Linked DNA regions of Heyndrickxia acidicola. The protein of the gene in region 1 interacts with the protein of each later gene in a pairwise test. Links are inferred from orthologs where the notes say so. Each region holds a gene or a part of one and is shown in the gene's direction. Other genes may lie near its edges.

What was found. The genes of interacting proteins can lie anywhere in the genome.
Region 2: the proteins of A5N88_RS16085 (region 1) and ftsL interact in binary tests that used the Bacillus subtilis proteins (3 or more experiments, as listed by UniProt). The link is inferred for Heyndrickxia acidicola from one-to-one orthologs.

The regions. Positions count from the first base shown.
Region 1 is NZ_KV440953.1:3,457,173-3,462,231, forward strand. What follows is about bases 695-3,555. They hold A5N88_RS16085 (FtsB family cell division protein), read left to right. Parts: upstream 695-1,853; coding sequence 1,854-2,258; downstream 2,259-3,555. Other genes in these bases: yabP (sporulation protein YabP), read left to right, coding at 862-1,167; yabQ (spore cortex biosynthesis protein YabQ), read left to right, coding at 1,164-1,805; A5N88_RS16090 (S1 domain-containing RNA-binding protein), read left to right, coding at 2,332-2,775. In the rest of the region: A5N88_RS16070 (RNA-binding S4 domain-containing protein), read left to right, coding at 1-41; spoIIE (stage II sporulation protein E), read left to right, coding at 3,560-5,059. UniProt on the Bacillus subtilis protein: Required for vegetative and sporulation septum formation. Required for the activation of genes expressed under the control of the sporulation transcription factors sigma F and sigma E.
Region 2 is NZ_KV440953.1:1,809,827-1,814,769, reverse strand. What follows is about bases 635-3,379. They hold ftsL (cell division protein FtsL), read left to right. Parts: upstream 635-1,696; coding sequence 1,697-2,062; downstream 2,063-3,379. Other genes in these bases: A5N88_RS08490 (penicillin-binding protein), read left to right, coding at 2,059-3,379; rsmH (16S rRNA (cytosine(1402)-N(4))-methyltransferase RsmH), read left to right, coding at 741-1,682; mraZ (division/cell wall cluster transcriptional repressor MraZ), read left to right, coding at 635-687. Outside these bases: bacillithiol biosynthesis cysteine-adding enzyme BshC, read left to right, coding at 1-34; more of mraZ, read left to right, coding at 256-634; more of A5N88_RS08490, read left to right, coding at 3,380-4,251; A5N88_RS08485 (stage V sporulation protein D), read left to right, coding at 4,536-4,943. UniProt on the Bacillus subtilis protein: Essential cell division protein that may play a structural role. Probably involved in the regulation of the timing of cell division. Also required for sporulation.

The DNA.
Region 1 (5,059 bases):
ATACAACAGTTAAGGAAGAACGTTTAAAAGATGAGGAATAAATGAAAGTAAAAGAAGATGACTCAAAAGGTGGTGATAAGCGGCCATTTGAGTCACCTCTTTTTTATTTTTGGACAGAAAAAGGAAAAGGGGAGAACATTTGGTGTGAATAATACCATGGTGTCTCTGTTGAAAATTGATTTGAGCAGAAAAGAACAGGCAGGACGAATAGTGCTGAACATATCTAGTAATACCCAATAATCGTTTGGATTCAACGTTGATTAGAGTGGAAGGCAAATGACTCCTGCAAGTTAAGCAAGTTATTAGGGGGATCCAGCAAAAGAATACAACGATATGGTTCCACTACTGCCCGCGGAAAGTGACCCTGCAGCGGAAATCAACCCAGCAGGATGATCAGAAAGCAGCCTATGTCTATGTACAATCCCCATTTGGATTTAACTTAAACGTTAATTGAAGCGAAAAAAATGCCTGCAGTAGGAACCAACAAGAAAAAAAGTTGCTGTGTTTCCTTTATCTCAGTCGAAGACTATGAAATCTGTACGCCGATAAGCAAGGCGCTTGCGCTTTTCTTGTCCAGCTCCAGCGCCTATCGGCTAGCAGATTTCTCCGTCTTCTCCCTACGATAAGTTAACATCAGCTCGTTCCTCGCTGTGTTTCCTTTATCTCAGTCGAAGACTATGAAATCTGTACGCCGATGAGCAAGGCGCTTGCGCTTTTCTTGTCAGCTTGTTCTTTTTTTTCCTTGCTACTCATACATATAATACAAAGCTTGGACCAATAGCAGAGGTGATATCAGTCTGGTGAGAAGGGGGATGCTTTCTCATTGCACTCAAGCAAATTATGTAAAGTGGGGGATAAAGTATGAGCCAGTATTATGATCATTCATCGAATGGCAAGGCGCCGATGCAGGAGCATGATGTGATAATGAGAGGGCGTAAATTACTGGATATAACAGGTGTTAAGCAAGTAGAGAGTTTCGATAATGAAGAGTTTTTATTAGAAACCGTCATGGGTTTTTTGTCCATCCGCGGGCAAAATTTACAAGTAAAAAACTTAGATGTGGATAAAGGGATTGTATCTATAAAAGGGAAGGTATTCGATTTAGTTTATTTAGATGAGCAACATGGGGAGAAAGCTAAAGGTTTCTTTAGCAAGCTGTTTCGATGAGTTTGACTGTGCAATTCTATACAATGCTTGCCATGATTGCCATGGGAAGCTTTTTTGGTGCATCCCTTGACACATATAACAGATTTCTCAAACGCGGAAAAAGAAAAAGATGGATCATCTTTTTAAATGACATTCTTTTTTGGATGCTTCAGGGACTGGTCATTTTTTATATTTTATTTCTTGTGAATCAAGGGGAAGTCCGTTTTTACATTTTTATAGCATTAGTTTGCGGATTTTCCTTTTATCAGGCACTATTAAAGGGCATTTATGCAAAGCTTCTGGAAGCCATCATTCAAGTAGTTGCGACGGTTTGGATATTTTTCATCCGCTTTCTTAACGGACTGATTATTTCACCTCTGAAATGGATTGTGATCTTAGTAGTCTCCATTTTTATTGGCATTGGGAAGGTATTATTAGGTCTTGTCCAAATTGGATTAAAAGTGCTATTATGGATTGTAAAGGTCATCATTACACCCATTAAATGGATAGGGAAAGGGCTGTGGCGTTTATTCCCTAAAAAAGTAAAATTTGCCGTCGAAAGGTTTTGGACTTCTTTTGCAGGGAAATTAAAACACAGTAAGAATAAACTAATTAATGGAATGAAATGGTTATATACAAGGTTTAAACGTAAACCATAAAAAATATATATAATAACGAAGAAACGAAGAGAGCGAGGAGGTATGCAAATGAGTGGAAGGCCGGAACGCAATATAGCACCATTGGACAATGCTTTTACAAAACAGCAGCAAATGAAAGATAAAGTAACAGCCAGAAAACGTAAATTATTACTTCGACGTTTAACTTTATTCGCAATTATTGCGGGTGCTATCACTTATTTACTTGTCTCTACACTAATTTCTAAGAACAGCGAGCTTGCTGCACAAAAGGTCAACAAGTCTCAGCTTGAAAACCAAGTGGCTGACCTGAAGTCGGAAAAAACGATGCTAAAAGATCAAATTAATAAACTGAATGACAATAACTATATAGCGAAGCTTGCCAGAACGGAATATTTTCTTTCTAAAAAGGGAGAAATCATCTTTAATATTCCCCAATCGGATAAGAAAGGGTCAGATGAAGACGCGTCTTATTGACACTTTTTTTTGACCTTCGCTATAATATAAAGAAGGTTTATTTTTTATCTTTCTAAGGAGGAACTATTTTTTTATGTCGATCGAAGTAGGCAGCAAGTTACAGGGAAAGGTCACTGGCATTACCCACTTTGGAGCATTTGTTGAATTGCCGGAAGGTATAACAGGACTCGTCCATATTAGTGAGGTCGCTGATAATTATGTTAAAGACATTAATGAACACTTAAAAGTCGGCGACCAAGTTGAAGTAAAGGTTATTAATGTGGAAAAGAATGGAAAAATTGGTTTGTCCATTCGTAAAGCAAAGGATCAGCCTCCGCAATCCCAATCTCATTCAAAATCTCAATCACACTTGCACCAGCAGCGCCCGCGTCATAATAACAGAGGAAACAGCCCGCGTAACAAAGAGGATTTTGAATCTAAAATGTCTCGTTTCTTAAAGGACAGTGAAGATCGTTTGTCTTCATTAAAAAGAAATACTGAATCCAAGCGCGGTGGTCGTGGAGCTAGAAGAGGTTAGCTTGCTGTCTATTTAAAATATAGCAGGTTTTATGTTAAAGATCTAAATGTGGGATGGCATTACGCCATCCCTTTTTGTGCGAGGATAAGAAAGTGTCAAGCTCTAGCGCCTATCGGATTTCTATGTCTCCTCCTTGCGATAAGTTCACAACAGCTCGTGAAAGACCTCATGGTGTGTTTCATAAGTCAAAGACTACAAAATACGTACGGTCATGAGCAAGTCGGGTGCACTTTCCTTAAACATTCTGGAGACTATTTGATTAATCTCTCCCTTAGAATGCAGGATTGTTATGAAATTATTTCCGAAGGCTTGTCGTCTTGAGCCTTTTAGCTTTAATATGCGATAAAAACCAACAAAAAAACAGATGCATATGCATCTGTTTTTTTGTTTACTTTATGATGACCCGTACGGGATTCGAACCCGTGTTACCGCCGTGAAAGGGCGGTGTCTTAACCGCTTGACCAACGGGCCATTTTATTATTTTATTATTATGGTAGCGGCGGAGGGGATCGAACCCCCGACCTCACGGGTATGAACCGTACGCTCTAGCCAGCTGAGCTACACCGCCATAATCATTTCGTTTCTTGAAAGCACATTTTCTATAATACAGCGATATTCTACTAATGTCAATTATTTTTTTAAAAGAATTTTGTAAGATATAGTAGAGATTCACATGAAAGAAGTCGAACTTTTCTTTCAATTTCATTCTTCATTTTGACAAACTTTTAGGCTTGTCCTGTTTATAATGACAACAAAGATAACAGATGGGGAGTGTTTTTTAATGATGGAGAAGGTAGAACAAAGTATTATTGCACCTGGAAGCAATGTGGATTTTGAAGATACAAAAGTAGAGGTTTCAAAAGGGTTGGAACGTCTTCAACAAAAGCTTGAAACAATTTTTCTTCAGAAAGGGATCGTTCTGCTCCTTATAGGATTTTTACTGGGACGAGCACTTATACTATCTCACTTAACTCCTTTTGCACTTCCTTTCTTTGCTTCTGTTTACTTATTAAGAAGAAGGAAGGCTCCAATAGTTCTAATTGGATTGACTGCAGGCGGGTTAACCGTTTCACTCGGGAATGCTGTTCTTATATTTATTTCAAGCTTAGTCTTTCTTGTTTCATTTAAATTATTAAGCAGATTCCAAAAAGATGAGATCAAATCCCTTCCGTATTTTGTACTTGCCACCTCTTTTTTTTCAAAATGTGCTTTCCTATATATACAGCAGAGCTTTCAATTTACCATCTACAATGGTTTGATGGCAGGAGTTGAGGCGAGCTTAACCTTCATTCTTACCCTCATATTTATGCAAAGTATTCCTTTATTATCACTTAAAAAAAGAAAAAGGTCTCTAAAAATAGAAGAAGTCGTGAGCTTAATTATTATGCTGGCATCGGTTTTGACCGGAACCATTGGATGGAAATTCTATGGATTATCAGCAGAGCATGTGCTTTCAAGGTATTTAGTATTGGTCTTTTCTTTTGTGGGAGGGGCAACGGTGGGATCGACAGTGGGTGTGGTTACAGGACTAATCTTTAGTCTGGCAAACGTATCGAGCTTCTATCAAATGAGTTTGCTTGCCTTTTCAGGTCTTTTAGGTGGACTTTTAAAAGAAGGGAAGCGGGCAGGAACCGCTATCGGTTTATTTATTGCGACTTTATTAATTGGGATGTATGGAGAAACCAACACCCCTTTGGACGTGAATATATATGAAACAGCTATTGCTATTGTTCTTTTGTTTTTAACTCCCATCAATTTAATCTCACAGCTTGCGAAGCATATACCAGGAACGAATGAGCATACCCAGGAGCAGCAGCAATATATGCGAAAGATAAGGGATATCACGGTGCATAGAGTGGAGCAATTCTCTTCTGTTTTTCAAGCATTATCAAATAGTTTTTCTCAATATGACCAATGGCGGGAAGGTGACCATGAAGAAAGTGATTTTGACTATATTCTAAGCAATGTTACTGAAAAAACATGCCAAACATGCTTTAAGAAGGAGAAGTGCTGGACTGCAAATTTTGATAAAACCTACGAAATAATGAAAACTGCCATGCAGGAAATGGAAGACGGAAACGGTAATCTATCACCTAAATTGCGGAGAGACCTTGATAAGCATTGTTCAAGGGTACAAAAAGTAGAAGAGGCTATTTTTCAGGAGGTAAGTTTTCTCCATGCAAATAAAAAACTTAAGCAGCAGGTACAGGAAAGCAGAAAGCTCGTTGCAGAGCAATTGCTAGGTGTTTCTGAAGTAATGGGGAATTTTGCAAAAGAAATACAA
Region 2 (4,943 bases), 1.6 Mb from region 1 along the record:
ATTTGACGGTAGCCATAAACTGATTCACATATAAATTTCATTTTTTAAAGGTCCGTTTCTCCGTCTATTAATCGGAGGGCGGGCTTTTTTTTGAGATAGAAATATTGTCTAGTGGAAATTGAAATACTTGAGTCAACAGACAAGAAAGCTTGATTTTAAAAGAAGGAATTAATTCCCGGAGAAAGAATATTAATTATAGGTGGTGAAAGGTGGGGGATTGTGGTACATTAATTATAGAAAGTGGGGGTAAGGGCCATGTTCATGGGGGAATATCAACATAACATCGATCCGAAGGGCCGTATTATCATACCGGCCAAGTTTCGCGAACTTCTTGGTGACAATTTTGTCATCACAAGAGGTCTTGACCGATGCTTATTTGGATACCCCATAGACGAATGGAAGCAAGTTGAAGAAAAGCTAAAAGCCCTCCCGTTAACCAAAAAAGATGCCCGTGCCTTTACACGTTTCTTTTTCTCTGGGGCTTCTGAATGTGAGTTGGATAAACAGGGGAGAATTAACATTCCCTCTCCGCTTGTCAGCTATGCGCAGCTAGAAAAAGAATGTGTTGTTTTAGGAGTTTCCAATCGAATTGAGATTTGGAGCAAGGATTTATGGGGAGACTACTTTGAAGAGTCTGAGGAATCCTTTGCCGAGATTGCTGAAAATATGATTGGCTTTGATATATAGACCAGAACATAAGCTATGGCATTCTTTCAATATCGATTGGAAAGGTGATGTAAATGTTTAATCATACTACTGTATTGCTCAAAGAAACGGTGGATGGACTAAATATCCGCCCGGATGGAATATATGTGGACTGTACCCTTGGAGGGGCAGGACATAGTGAATATATACTATCCCAACTATCAGCTGAAGGACAATTATTCGCGTTTGACCAGGATGATACCGCGATTGAGAATGCAAAAAAGCGGCTGTCGCCATTTGAAGCAAACGTAACATTCATTAAAAGCAATTTCCGCCATATTAAAGAGGAGCTTGAAAACAGAGGGATAACATCGGTTGATGGCGTTTTGTATGACTTAGGAGTTTCCTCTCCTCAACTGGATACACCAGAACGCGGTTTTAGCTATCACCACGATGCTCCACTGGACATGAGGATGGATATGCAGGGAGATTTAAGTGCTTATGATGTCGTGAACCACTGGCCATTTGAACAGCTTGTCCGCATCTTTTTCAAATATGGTGAAGAAAAATTCTCCAAGCAAATTGCCAGGAAAATAGAAGCGGCCCGCGAAAAAGCCCCGATTCAAACAACAGGTGAATTAGTTGAACTTATAAAGGAAGGAATTCCCGCTCCGGCAAGAAGGACAGGCGGACATCCTGCAAAAAGAGTCTTCCAGGCAATCAGAATAGCGGTAAATGATGAACTGGCCGCATTCGAGGAATCACTAAAAAATGCTATTGACATTTTATATCCGGCAGGCCGTATCAGTGTCATTACCTTTCATTCTCTGGAAGATCGTATTTGTAAGACGATCTTTAAAGAAGCGAGCAGCGGGCCTGATTTACCTCCAGGACTTCCGATAATACCTGATGAATATAAGCCTGTATTAAAGCTAGTTAATCGAAAGCCTATCGTACCAAGTGAAGAAGAACTTAATCTAAATAATCGTTCAAGATCAGCCAAGCTAAGAATAGCTGAAAAAATAAAATTAAGTTGAATGGAGGTAGAAAGATGAGTAACTTAGCAAGGAAACAACAGCTTCAGCACGATTTAGAACCCCAAAAACATATAGAAATTCAGTCAACCCCTCTACATAAGCGGGCACGCATAACACTTGGCGAAAAATTATTAGCAGCATTTTTTGCAGTCTTTGTTTGCTTTATGGCGGTTAAAATTATTTCCGCCCAGGCTGCCATCTATCAGGTCAATAAGAATGTACAGGACGCCCAGACAACAATACAAAACCAGCAGAAAGTGAATGAAGGTCTTCAAACACAAGTAAGTGACCTCAGCCGATACGATCGTATTGCCCAGAAAGCGAAAGAATTGGGTTTGAAATTAAATGAAAATAATATCAAGGTTGTTGACAAAAAATGAAGCAAAAAAGACCAAATATGAACAAAGGAGCAGCCGTTATTTTTGTGTTTTTCGGTCTGCTCTTTTTTGTATTGTTTGCGAGGATTTTCATCATTGAAATCACAGGGCAGGTAGATGGAAAAGTACTGGCAGCTAAAGCAGCTCAAAAATATTTACGATCTAACGTTATTGAGGCAAGCAGGGGGACAATTTATGACCGCAATGGGGATGTACTCGCTGAGGATGTCCCGTCCTACACACTCATTGCGATTCTCGACAAAAGGATGACTGTGGATCCTAAAAACCCAAAAAATGTAGTAGATCCCCGAATGACAGCAGCGAAGCTGTCGACTGTAATCAATATGCCTGAAGATCAAATTTACAATCTTTTAACGAAAAAAGGTGTTTTTCAGGTGGAATTCGGGAAAGCAGGGAAGAATCTTTCCTATGATATGATGACTAAAATAGAAGCCCTAAATTTGCCTGGCATCACGTTTATGCCTCCTGAGGCCCAGCGCTTCTATCCGAATGGCTCCTTTGCATCTCATGTAATAGGGTATGCACAATCAGTGGAGGATAGTAATGGCAAATCTAAACTCGTGGGTGAAATGGGTCTTGAAAAAAGCCTTGACAATCTGCTCCAAGGCTATAATGGACGGGTTCAATATGAAGGAGACATGTGGGGATATATCATTCCCGGCAGTAAAAAGAAAGTGGAAAAGCCCAAAAACGGCGATAATGTCTATTTAACGCTTGACGATAAGATTCAAAACTTTATAGAAGATGCCCTGGATAACGTTCAGCAGAAATATCATCCAGCAAAAATGATTGCAGTAGTTGCTGATCCGAAAACAGGTAAAATTCTGGGGATGGGACAAAGGCCGACATTTGATCCTGCGACCCGCGAAGGATTAAGCAATTCATGGCATAATGAAGCGGTGGAAACAACCTTTGAACCAGGTTCTACTATGAAAATCTTTACACTGTCTACAGCCGTTCAACAGGGTGTATTTAATCCAAATGAAAAGTACAATTCAGGGAAATTTTATGTAAAAGGGGTCCCAAATCCTATTAAAGACTATAACTTTGGAATTGGCTGGGGAAAGATAACCTATTTAGAAGGTTTGCAAAGATCTTCAAATGTGGCATTTTCTAGTTTGCTGGACAAGATTGGCCAGGACACATTCCTTAGCTACTTGCATCGTTTTCACTTTGGCCAGCCTACAGGGATTGATTTGCCAAATGAAGCATCCGGCCAAATATTGTACAAGTATCCAATTGAACGATATACAACAACATTTGGACAGGGAACATCGGTAACAGCTATGCAAATGGTTCAGGCAGCTACTGCTGTAGCAAATGATGGGAAAATGATGAAGCCATATATCATTGACAAAATTGTTGATCCGAATACCGGCAAAGTAAAACAAACTAAGCCAGAAGTGGTTGGCAATCCAATTAGTGCAGAAACGGCCAAAACGGTGAGAGGCTACCTGAGAGACGTAGTTGCCAAAAAGCCTGGGACGGGTATGGTATATGACATTCCCGGCTATCAGGTTATCGGGAAAACCGGAACTGCCCAGATGCCGAATCCAAATGGCGGAGGCTACTTAAAAGGCTGGAGCAACTATGTATTTTCCTTTTTAGGCATGGCTCCAGAGAATGATCCAAAACTGCTTGTGTATGTTGTTGTACAGCAGCCTCACTTAGATCAAAATACACTGGAGAGCGGATCAACTCCGGTAAAAATGATTTTCAATCCGGTAATGAAAAGCAGTCTTCAGTACTTGAATATAAAACCTGATAAAATGCAAACTGCAGCGGTAACCAAGATTCCGGACGCTTCTGGCCTTAACATAACAGACGCTGTAAATATGTTTAAAAAGGCAAAGCTAAATCCAATTGTACTTGGTAAAGGAAACACTGTTGTCAGCCAGAGCCCGAATGAGGGAGAACCTTTATTAGAAGGGGAAAAAGTATTTATAAAAACAGATGGTCAAGCATCAATGCCTGATATGACAGGGTGGTCAAAACGCGATGTTATTAGTGTTTCTGAAATGCTGGGCTTAAATCTCTCAATGAATGGGGAGGGATTTGCCATTAGTCAAAGTGTCTCTCCGAATTCCCCTGTTCAAGAAGGTGATCCTTTGGAAGTAAGCTTTCAAACGCCGGATGCAGAGTCTCAGTCAAACACAAATAAAAACAATTAATAGGAAAGAATGTTAAATGAGCATACTTTGCTTTTCATTTATAGCAATAAACAACAAGCCCTTCCAATGTGGAAGGGCTTGTTCTATTGAAAATCCTCTCTGCATATATTTTAATAGTGTTTTTTAGGGGGCTGTATGAGAGAAATAATTGCCATCAGAACGTTTCTGATTCAGTGGGGGAGTAAGGGAACAGTACTGTAACGAAGATGGATTTATTAGTGAAAATTGGAACAAGCTTAGCGTGAAAAGGGTGATTTGCAATTTTATGAAAGGGGATGACCCAAATGGTGAAACGGGTATCCAGTGTTACCGTAAGAAAAAGGCTGGTCGCGATATTGCTTGCAGGTCTGTTCGTTTTTGTCGTAATTGATGCCCGTCTGGGATATGTTCAGTTTGTATTAGGGGATATGCTGACTAATAAGGCGAAAAACTCATGGAGCAGGGAAATTCCATTTGAACCGCAAAGAGGTGAAATATTGGATCGTAATGGAATCCCTATTGCAGCAAATCAAAGTGCTCCAACCGTTTACGTTATTCCAAGACAAGTAAAAGACCCTGAAACGACAGCTCAAAAGCTTTCTAAGGTTTTAAATATATCAAAAGAAACCATTTATAAGCACCTTACTGTAAAAGCGTCAATTGAAAGAATCAAAGAAGCCAGGAAAATTACCAGTGATAAAGCAAACGAAATT